DNA from 2 places in the Bacillus paralicheniformis genome. Region 1 is predicted to be linked to the other one. Evidence: riboswitches for the same ligand, from Rfam matches in the RefSeq annotation. Region 1 holds a riboswitch; the other holds the start of a gene.
What was found. Region 1 has a riboswitch for cyclic di-AMP ahead of CP943_RS03055 (dicarboxylate/amino acid:cation symporter). Riboswitches for the same ligand answer to the same signal wherever they lie in the genome.
Positions count from the first base shown of each region.

Region 2: it holds a riboswitch for cyclic di-AMP, as region 1 does, so the genes downstream of both, kdpF (K(+)-transporting ATPase subunit F) here and CP943_RS03055 (dicarboxylate/amino acid:cation symporter) in region 1, are expected to answer to the same signal.

Region 1 covers NZ_CP023665.1:598,159-603,345, reverse strand. Annotated here, with positions in the region: gene CP943_RS03070 (hypothetical protein) at 24-362, opposite strand; gene CP943_RS03065 (ABC transporter permease) at 484-1,251, opposite strand; gene CP943_RS03060 (ABC transporter ATP-binding protein) at 1,244-2,170, opposite strand; gene CP943_RS03055 (dicarboxylate/amino acid:cation symporter) at 2,240-3,484, opposite strand; cyclic di-AMP (ydaO/yuaA leader) riboswitch at 3,559-3,700, opposite strand; gene CP943_RS03050 (AI-2E family transporter) at 3,772-4,812, opposite strand; gene gsiB (glucose starvation-inducible protein GsiB) at 5,035-5,187, opposite strand, start outside.
Region 2 covers NZ_CP023665.1:2,912,180-2,917,366, forward strand. Annotated here, with positions in the region: gene kdpA (potassium-transporting ATPase subunit KdpA) at 10-1,683, opposite strand; gene kdpF (K(+)-transporting ATPase subunit F) at 1,709-1,786, opposite strand; cyclic di-AMP (ydaO/yuaA leader) riboswitch at 2,011-2,153, opposite strand; gene CP943_RS14870 (aldo/keto reductase) at 2,406-3,251, opposite strand; gene CP943_RS14875 (MFS transporter) at 3,282-4,502, opposite strand; gene CP943_RS14880 (winged helix-turn-helix transcriptional regulator) at 4,660-5,037, shown strand; gene CP943_RS22715 (Type 1 glutamine amidotransferase-like domain-containing protein) at 5,057-5,187, shown strand, end outside.

The DNA of each region.
Region 1 (5,187 bases):
CCTTCAGCGAGGTGCGCTTTTGACTAAACGGCTTGACCGCCGCGACGGTCAACCTTCATACCGAGATAAATCAGCATGTAGGTTAAGTAGCCCATCGTGATCGTGAGACCGCCGAAGAAGAAATCGGAAAAAAGCGGTTCTTCATATGCGGCGATTCCGGCCAGCACGACCCAGCTTCCATAAAGATACGCCATAAAGAAGCGGACGCCGTTTTTCAATTTATATAACAGAAACAAACCTGCGAGCGAAAAGAGCCCGAGCGCAAGTCTAAAATAGACAAGATGATCGAAATTAAAGGCAAAAGAAACAAATGAAAATGACAACAGCAATACAATCGGCAATGCCGTAATAAATTTTTTCATGGATGTCTCATCCCCCATTCCCTTATCCTAAAATTATAATTTAGGATAGGAAATTCACACGGTAATTACGACATATTTCACAAAAATGTCATTCCTTTTGTCACACTTTAGACAAAATATTTTATACTTTCATATCGCGTTTACAAAAGGCCCACCACGCCGTTCCGAGAAAAAACACGAGATGGAGAAAGACGATGACGAGTGAAAACAAAGGCGTCATCCCGCTAAAAAGCGGCTTGGCCTCACCGGCGTATTGCGTTAAATCAGTATTAGCGAACAACAAAAATTTACCGAGCGGTTTTTCCAAATAAGACATGATCGTCACAAGCATTTTGGCGCCGTACAACACGACGATCGACACCATGATGCTGAGCGCGCTGCTTTTAAACAATGCAGAGCATAAAAACGCAAAGGAAACCATCATCCATACTTCAAACCACTGCGTACCGATCATTGTCACCGTATTGATAAAGAGCGGCTCCGCTTTTTCGTCGAGCTTCACGCCGAAAAAGAGCAGACCGAACAATAAAGAAAATCCGTAGTAAATGATAAAGAGCCAAATGCTTGCGAGCACGCTCGTCACGTATTTTGAAACAAGAATTTTTTCTCTTCTGACAGGGCGGATCAGCAAAAATTTAATCGTCTTTTTATCATATTCAAAAGATATAATTGAAGCCGCCACCACAATCGAAAGCCCCTGCAAGAGGATATTCAGGTTTGGGGTGAATGAAAAATAGCCGATAAAATGATCCTCTGTCCCGGCGCTCATCAGGATTCTTTTCGTTATGAGCGCGAGGAGAAATTGAAAGACTGCGATCAGCGCCAGCGATACAAATGTTACTTTTCGCTTCAGCAATTTAACATGCTCGTTTTGAATCAGTTTAAACATCAGTATTCCTCTCTTCCGTTCCATTCGTCCGCGCCATATATTCATCCTCGAGAGACTGCTTAAACGGAGCGATCGAATAGACGTCAATCTCATTGGCGACAAGCTGTTGATTTAAAGCAGGAATTTGCGCTTTCGCCACCTTTACGGCGAGGAGACCTTTTTCGGCGCGGGCTTCGTATCCCTGGTCTTTCAGCCACTGAAGCGCTTTGTCATAGGGCTGTACCTCCAGCATCGCCTTTTCCTGCTTTTCATCCGCATCATTGAGGACGACGGTTGATTTGATTTTCCCTTGTTGAAGAATGACGACCCGATCGCACAAATCTTCCACTTCCTTCAGCAAGTGGGTCGCAAACAGGATCGCCGTTCCTTCTTCTTCGGCAAGCTCACGCAAGTGTTCGCGGAAATCTTTCATTCCCGCCGGGTCCAATCCGTTTGTCGGCTCGTCCAAAATCAGCAGCTTCGGCCGGTGAAGAATCGCCTGGGCAATACCGAGGCGCTGTTTCATTCCGAGCGAGTATGTTTTGACCTTGTCTTCTGCGGCATCTTCTAGCCCGACCCTGCTGATCACTTCCGCCAGTCTATCCCGACCGATTCCAGCGTGCATATTTGCATAGTGTTTCAGATTTTCATAGCCTGTCAGATACGGATAAAATTCTGGATTTTCAACGATGGCTCCGACCGACCGGATCGCTTTTTCAAATTGGCGGTCAATCGGAAAGCCGTTTATGACAATTGATCCGCTCTTCATTTTAATTAACCCGGTAATCAATTTGATGAGGGTCGTTTTTCCTGATCCGTTCGGTCCAAGCAGGCCGATGATCTCCCCTTCATCCGCCGTTAAGCGGATATCCTTCAATATCGTTTTGCCGTCTATGATTTTATCAACATTTTCTATATGTAAAACAGGCTGCTTTGTCATAGCCCCCTCCTCTTTCCCAAAAAAATAAACAGTGCCGAAAAGGCACTGTTTGATTATATCATTTTTGAGTTACACGGACACTTCACTATGAGGGGCTTCGATTTTGCCGTGTTTCTTTTCCGTTTCGGTGACGATGACTGCGCATGCTGCATCACCTGTTGTATTGACAGCCGTACGAATCATGTCCAGAAGTCGGTCAATTCCCAATATTAGCGCAATTCCTTCAACTGGAAGGCCAACTGTTTGAAGAACCATGGCGAGCATAATCAGTCCGACACCCGGAACACCCGCTGTTCCAATGCTGGCAAGCACTGCGGTGAGAACAACCATCAACAGCTGTGTCAGTGACAGGTCATTGCCGTACACCTGAGCGATAAAGACCGTCGCTACCCCTTGCATAATTGCCGTGCCATCCATGTTGATCGTAGCTCCAAGCGGCTGAACAAAGCTTGAGATCGGCTCTGGCACTTTCAGCTTTCTTTGAGCGACATCCATCGAAACCGGAAGCGTCGCGTTGCTGCTTGACGTACTGAAGGCAACAAGCATAACCTCTGAAAAATCTTTAAAGAATGTGAGCGGGTTCCGCTTTGCCAAAAACGCAATCGCTGAGCCGTATGTGACGATGGTGTGGATGAACAGCGCCAGAATGACGACGATCATATAAAGCCCCATTGCTTTAATGGCGTCCCAGCCTTGACTTCCGATTGCCCCGGCAATCAAGCCGAACGTACCGTACGGTGCGAACTTCATGACGAGATTGACGAGATACATCATTAGATCGTTACCTTGTTCAACCACTTTGAGAAGAGCGTCCGCTTTTTTGCCGAGCATCGTAATTCCGAGACCGACCAAAATGGAGAAAGCAATGATTTGCAGCATATTTCCTTCAGCCATTGCCTGAACCGGGTTTGTCGGAATGATATTCAAAAGCGTTTCGGCAATGCTTGGCGCTTTCTGTGCTGAATATTCCGCTGCGCTTGTATCATACGTTCCGATGGTTCCCGGTTTGATGACCAACGCTAAAATAAGTCCGATAATAATGGCAATTGCCGTTGTAACTAAAAAGAAAGAAATCGTTTTGGCACCGATTCTGCCCAGTTTCTTTGGATCTCCAAGTCCTGCTACCCCTAAAGTGAGAGAAAAGAAAACAATCGGTACAACGAGCATTTTAATTAAGTTGAGGAAGATCGTGCCGAGCGGCCCGAATAAAAATGTATTAAGCTTGCTAAATACATCCGGCGAAGTGACGTTCAGTATAATACCGACGGCTGCACCGAGTAATAGAGCGATAATAATTTTTGTTGCTAACTTCATATAACATATCTCCCCTTTCCAAAAAAAGCCCATGAGAGATCTCCCATGGGCTTTTACCATTAAAATTGGTTCCACATGACTCTCTTCACGTTGATGAGGTTAGCTGACGGGTTCGGACGAAGAGATGTCCGTCTTTCAGTTCGCACGGGAACAGAAAAATTCACCCCAAATGATCGGGTCCCCCACTCCTACTAAAGGATTAAACGTGTGGCGCTATTTCGTTATATAACAGTTATACCTGAAAATTCGAAATATGTAAACCAAATTTTCCGATTTACAAATATATGCTATTTTCGGGTGCCCGCTGTTCGGCTTTTCTCTTGACTTGTGACATCAAGGATATCAAGCAGGAAAACAAATATCGGAATACCGATAATTAAACCCCAAATCCCTATGAAATGTTCAGAAAAAATCAGCACGATAAACGTGAAGAAAATCGGCAGCTCCGTCTTGGCGGACATCAGTTTCGGATTGAGGAAATAGGCCTCTATCGCATGGACGATCATGATAACCAATACCAGTGATACGATATAAGCGATTCCGCCGATACTGTAGGCGATAATGCTTAACGGAATAAGGGAGAGCACAACACCTGCGACCGGAACCAGCCCGAGGAAAAACACCATGACGGCAAGGCCGAATAGCTGAGGAAAACCCATAATCGCGAGGGCAATGGTCGTCAATGCGCAATTGATGGAGGCGATAATAAACTGAGCCTCAAGCACCTTTCCGAACGTTCTCGTGAATTTTTTACCAAAGTAAGCAATTTCCTCGTAGAAAATAGCTATTTTGCTCGTCTTAAATTTATCCATTAAGCTCAAGACCTTGTCTTTTTCGATCAATAAGAACATGCTGAGAACCAATGACATAACCACCTGCAGGCCAAACGCGCTAATATCTGTGATATATGTATAGATAAAGTTAAGACCTTTTTCCAAATAGGATGTCAAATTGATATCGCCGAACATACCGGTGATCATATCGAGAAAAGGAATGCTGTCAGGGTGAGAAGCAATATACTTTCCTTGTTTGATCAGCTGCTGAATCTGGGTGACGATCACGGGGTAATAGACCACACCGCCGATCGAAAGCGCGATGGCAAGAGCCGCATACAAACAGGAAATAATCAGTCTCTGGCTGACTTTAATAAAGCGGTTTAAAAAACCGCGGATCACATTTTCCAGACGGTTCATCAAAAACGTAAAGATAAATGTGAGCAATATGAGATTCATCATGCTGCGGAACAGATATAAAACTCCCGCCAATACAACAAAAACTGAAAAACGCCTGACCCCAGGATGCTGAAAAAATTTAATCAACGCTGCCATTCGGTACACTCCCACCAGTACTTTAGTCCTTAACTTTTAGCATTCAAACTTTTATAATTACAATTTGATGCATCATCTGTAAATTATATAACAAAACAGACCGGAAATCTCTTCAGAAGATCAATAATTAATAATATTTTAATATGAGCGCTCGTGCGGCAGCGGCAGGCATCTTCCATAAAAAAGGAGGGGCTGATGTTCAGCCCCTCTCTTCACCGTACATTAACCGCTTCTTCTTTGGCGTCCGCCTTTTTCACCGTTTTCTTGATAGAACTCCTTGTCATGGTTTCGGCTTGTGGCTTCTCCGCCTTTTTGACCGATCTCCTGGTAGAATTCTTTGTCATGGTTTTTGCTTGTGGCTTCTCCGCCCTTTTC
Region 2 (5,187 bases), 2.1 Mb from region 1:
AAAGCCCCCTTATCGTAATGTTAAATATTCTGCGGCCGGTCCCAACACAAGCACCGGAAAGAATGTTAAAGCCCCGACGATCAGGATCGAAGCGATAAAAATCCCGCTGAACAGGCTTGAATCGGTGCGAAATGTTCCGATTGTTTCCGGAACGGTTTGCTTTTTCAAAAGTGACCCCGCAACTGCGAGCAGTGTGACAATTGAGAAATAACGGCCGATAAACATCACAATTCCCGTTGTTATATTCCAAAAAGGCGACGCGTCTCCGAGTCCTTCAAATCCTGAACCGTTATTCGCGGCTGAAGACGTATATTCGTATAAAATCTGGCTGATCCCGTGAAATCCGGGATTTGAAATTGCAGCCTGACCCGCTTGCGTCATGACGGCAAGCGCTGACGCCCCTAAGATTAACAAAGGATGAATCAGCAGAGTAACGGCTAAAAGCTTCATTTCATTTCCTTCAATTTTTTTGCCTAAAAACTCAGGCGTTCTTCCGACCATTAAGCCCGACAGAAAAACCGCAACCATCGCGTATAGAAGCATGTTCATCAATCCGGCGCCTATTCCGCCAAACACCGTGTTCAGCATCATATTAAGCAATGCCAAAAGACCCGTTAGTGGCGTGAGCGTGTCGTGCATCGTATTGACAGCTCCTGTCTCGCTCGCGGTGGTAACCATCGCATAAAAAGCTGAATTCAATGTTCCAAACCGCACTTCCTTACCTTCCATGCTGCCTTCTGTGTGCTCGATTCCGAGCTGATTGATGACGGGATTGCCTTGCGATTCCGCCATGAAAGCTGCCCCGGCTGAAAGCAAAAACAAAAGACCTGCGGATACAAAAAGAATGCGGCCTTGCTTCAGATTCCCAACCATTTTCCCATACGTAAACGGCAGTGAGATGGTAATCAAGAGCATTAATAAAATTTGAATCGCATTGCTCCATCCATTCGGATTTTCAAATGGATGAGAAGAGTTGACGCCAAAATACCCCCCGCCGTTGTTCCCCAGCTCTTTGATGGATAAAAAGGACGCCACCGGCCCCCGAACAATGGACTGCTCCCCTCCGCTCACCGTATGGGCTGTCACGGAACCGTCAAGCGTCTGCGGTACGCCTAGGGCGACGAAAACAAGCGACACCACAACTGTGATCGGCAGTAAAATCCGCGTGATCGAACGGACCAAATCGACAAAAAAGTTGCCGAACGGTTTCCCGGCGAGCCCCCGAATCATCGCAATCGCGGCGGCCAGCGCCGTAGCGGGAGCGGCAAACATTAAAAAGGTGATCGCAATCATCTGCGAAAGCATGGACAGACCGCTTTCGCCGCTGTAATGCTGCAAATTTGTATTCGTCATAAAACTGACTGCCGTATTAAAAGCCAGTGTAGGTTCCATTCCCGCGACCTTTTCAGGATTTAAAGGCAGTACACCCTGCAGACGAAAAACGAGATAAACGATGAAAATCATCGCCGTATTCGTGAGAACCAGCGCGGCGGCGTATTTCTTCCACGATTGGTTTTCTCCTTTTACTCCGCCCAGCTCCAGCAGCAAGCGTTCCGCCGGAAGGAAAAACCGGTCGATTTTGGACGGGGCGCCGTCAAATACCTTCGCTATGTAAAGCCCCATTGGTTTGGCTGCCAGCAATGCGGCAAGCAGGATAAAACAGATGGATATGAGCGACGTCATTTCAATACCCCCAATTTGTGTACAATTAAAATTTCTCAGGATTCAATAAAGCATAAGTCAAATAGACAAACATGGCGGCTGCTCCCGCTGCCAATAGCGCCATGGCAATCACTCCTTTCACATTTATGATTGATCAGCGGTTTTCCCCGCCCATCTCAGCAACAGAAACATCATCCCCGCTAAAAATGCGACAATGGCCAGCATCACGATATCCAGCACTCCGCTCACCTCCTTTCATGTTTTTTGCACGAAAAAAAGCCGCAAGAGAACAAACCTCTTACGGCTTTTTTGGGCACAGTTAAGAAACCGTGCTTTATGCACGTTTTTTGGTTCTCTTTAAACGCTTGCGAGGTTAGCTGTCGGATTCAGGTGCAAAGAGTCACCTTACCTTGAAAAGGATTCACCCCAAGTGGCAGCGCCACAAAAAATTGGTTCCCCCGCTTCCAATTGGAATTCAGCGGTTACGTTAATTGGAAATTTTATTCAGTTTTTTGATGAGATTTATATTACGCCCGTTCAATCATCGTGTAAAGTTTCATAAATGATCAAATTTCCTCGTTTATCAATTTTATAACCTTTTTTACACAGTTTATGACTTATTACCTTCTATTTTCTCTTAATATCTCGTTTTCTCTTTCATATTATGGCTTTTACCTGTGAAAAACGGCGGATAAAAAATGTGTCGAAGCCCCGCTCGGAAATTCGAACGGGGCCGTTTTTTGTTAAAAGTCAAAGTTATCAGGATCAGGACCGACACGGGTGTTTTCATTCAGCCCGTCAATTTGCTTCATTTCCTCGAGGGTCAGTTCAAAATCAAATACGTCCGCGTTTTGGGCAATTCGCTCCGCTTTTGTCGACTTTGGAATGGTGATGACTCCGTTTTGCAAATCCCAGCGTAAAATGACTTGAGCAGGTGTCTTGCCGTGCTTGTCCGCGATATCTTTCAGCAGCGGGTGGCTGAGCAATTGGCCTTGCATCAGCGGCGACCATGCTTGAAGCTGGATGCTGTGCGAACGGCAAAACGCTTGCAGCTCTTTCTGCGTGAGCCGCGGGTGATACTCGACCTGGTCGATCACCGGTTTGACGGCGGCATCTTTCAGCAAGTCTTCCAGATGGTGAACGTGAAAATTGCTGACGCCGATTGCTTTTACGCGCCCTTGTTCATAAAGAGTTTCAAGGGCTTTCCACGCCGCTTTATAGCGCCCTTCAACAGGCCAGTGGATCAGGTATAAATCCAGGTAATCGAGCCCGAGCTTTTCGAGACTCGCTTCGTAGGCTGCAATCGTTTCGTCATAGCCTAAATCGTCATTCCAGACCTTTGACGTTACAAACAAGTCTTCTCTAGAAATTCCGGCTTCTTTCAACCCTTCGCGAATTCCTTGGCCAACCCCTTCTTCATTTCCGTAGATGGCTGCCGTATCGATACTGCGGTAGCCGTGCTTGATTGCCGTTTTTACGGCTTGCACCAGTTCGGGCCCTTCCTCTACTTTAAACACGCCTAGTCCAAACCAGGGCATGTCCGTCCCGTTATTCAATGTGATTCGATCTTGCAGATTTTTTACCGTCATCTAATTGGCCTCCTCATATTTTTGTATACATCATGCGCAGTTTTTCTTTAAAGCTTGATTTTGTTTTTGGTCATTTCGTTCCAGCGCCCTGCTCCAGCCCGTCAGCGCGACGGCGCCGAGCACCATCAAAGCTCCGGCCCATGGAGTGTGAATCAAACCGATCGACTGTGTGATGGCGCCTCCTGTATAAGATCCGATCGCGATCCCGGCGTTGAATGCAGCGATATTGACAGCTGATGCGACATCTACCGCCCCCGGAACAAACCGTTCAGCCAGAATTACCACATAGGACTGGAGCCCGGGGACATTCATAAATGCTAAAAATCCCATCAGCATGATGACGATAAAGCCCGCTGCCTGATAAGGAGCAGCCGCCGTTAAGATGAGAAGCACAACCGCTTGGGCGATGAACATATAGAATAATGCAGTAAGCGGTTTTTGGTTGGCCGCTTTACCTCCGATGATATTTCCGAGCGCGACGGCAATGCCGTAAGCAAGCAAAATGACGGCAACAGCTTCCTGTTTAAAACCTGTCACATGCTGAAGCAGCGGGGATAAATACGTAAAGACAACAAATGTTCCTCCATAACCAAGCGCCGTAATGATGAATAAAAGCAGCAGACGGCCATTGGTTACAAGTTTCAATTGGCTCTTGAAAGACGTTCGGACGCCTTTCGGCAAATCGGCCGGAACAAGAAAGCTGTTGGCGATAAACGCCAGTGCGCCGACAGCGACAATCGCCGCAAAAGCAATCCGCCAGCCGAACAGCTGACCGAGGAAAGTGCCGATGGGAACTCCGGTAATCATCGCAATCGTCAGACCGGTAAACATAATTGATATCGCTCCGGCTCTTTTATCCGCCGGAACCAGGCTTGCCGCAATCGTTGAACCGATTGACATAAATACGCCATGAGAAAACGCGGAAATCACGCGGGCGGTTAATAAAACACCGATGCTTCCGGCACATGCCGCAAGCCCGTTTCCGATCATAAAAATAATCATAATCACAAGCAACAGCGCTTTTCTCGGCATACTCGATGTGACAGACGTCAATACGGGTGCGCCGACTGTCACGCCCAAAGCGTATAACGATACAGTCAGCCCCGCGGTCGTCACTGAAATGTTCATGTCATCAGCAATTAAAGGCAGAATCCCCACGCTGATGAATTCGGTTGTCCCGATGGCAAATGCGCTGGCTGCCAAGGCTAAAAGCGCTAATATACTGCGTTTTTTATCATGAACAGAAGTCATTCTTTTTCCCCCTTTCGTTTTTAATGTATAGCAAATGTCTGCCGGCAAATGATATTATGGTACATATCATCTATAAAAAAAAGTACGCACTTTTAAGTGCGATAGGAACCAAAATGTTAGATAGGTACTTTTCGGTTCCTATGGTTTGGAGGAGAACATGAAGCCGAAAAAGTACAATATATCTGTCGAAGCTACACTTGAAGTAATTGGAGGTAAATGGAAATGTGTGATTTTGTGCCATTTGACGCACGGCAAAAAACGCACGAGCGAGCTGAAGCGGCTGATGCCGAACATTACGCAGAAAATGCTGACCCAGCAGCTGCGCGAACTGGAGGAGGACGGCGTCATCAATCGGCTCGTGTACCAGCAGGTGCCGCCGAAGGTCGAATACGAACTCAGCGAATACGGATGGACGCTTAAAGACATATTGGATTCATTGTGCGCCTGGGGTGAAACACATATTACGAAAGTGTATGGAGACAAATTTGCCGTTTTGGAGGACAGCGTGCTGAATGAACAATTAAAGGAAACATAATAAATAGATGGAGGTCAGGATGGGAAAATGGTTTCTTTCCGGAGGCGGAGATGCGCACCAAACTGAACGGCTGGATCGGTATTTTGCCGGGAGCCTCTGCCCGCATAAGCCTTTGTTGTATATTCCGATTGCCATGGACGCCGACAGGTA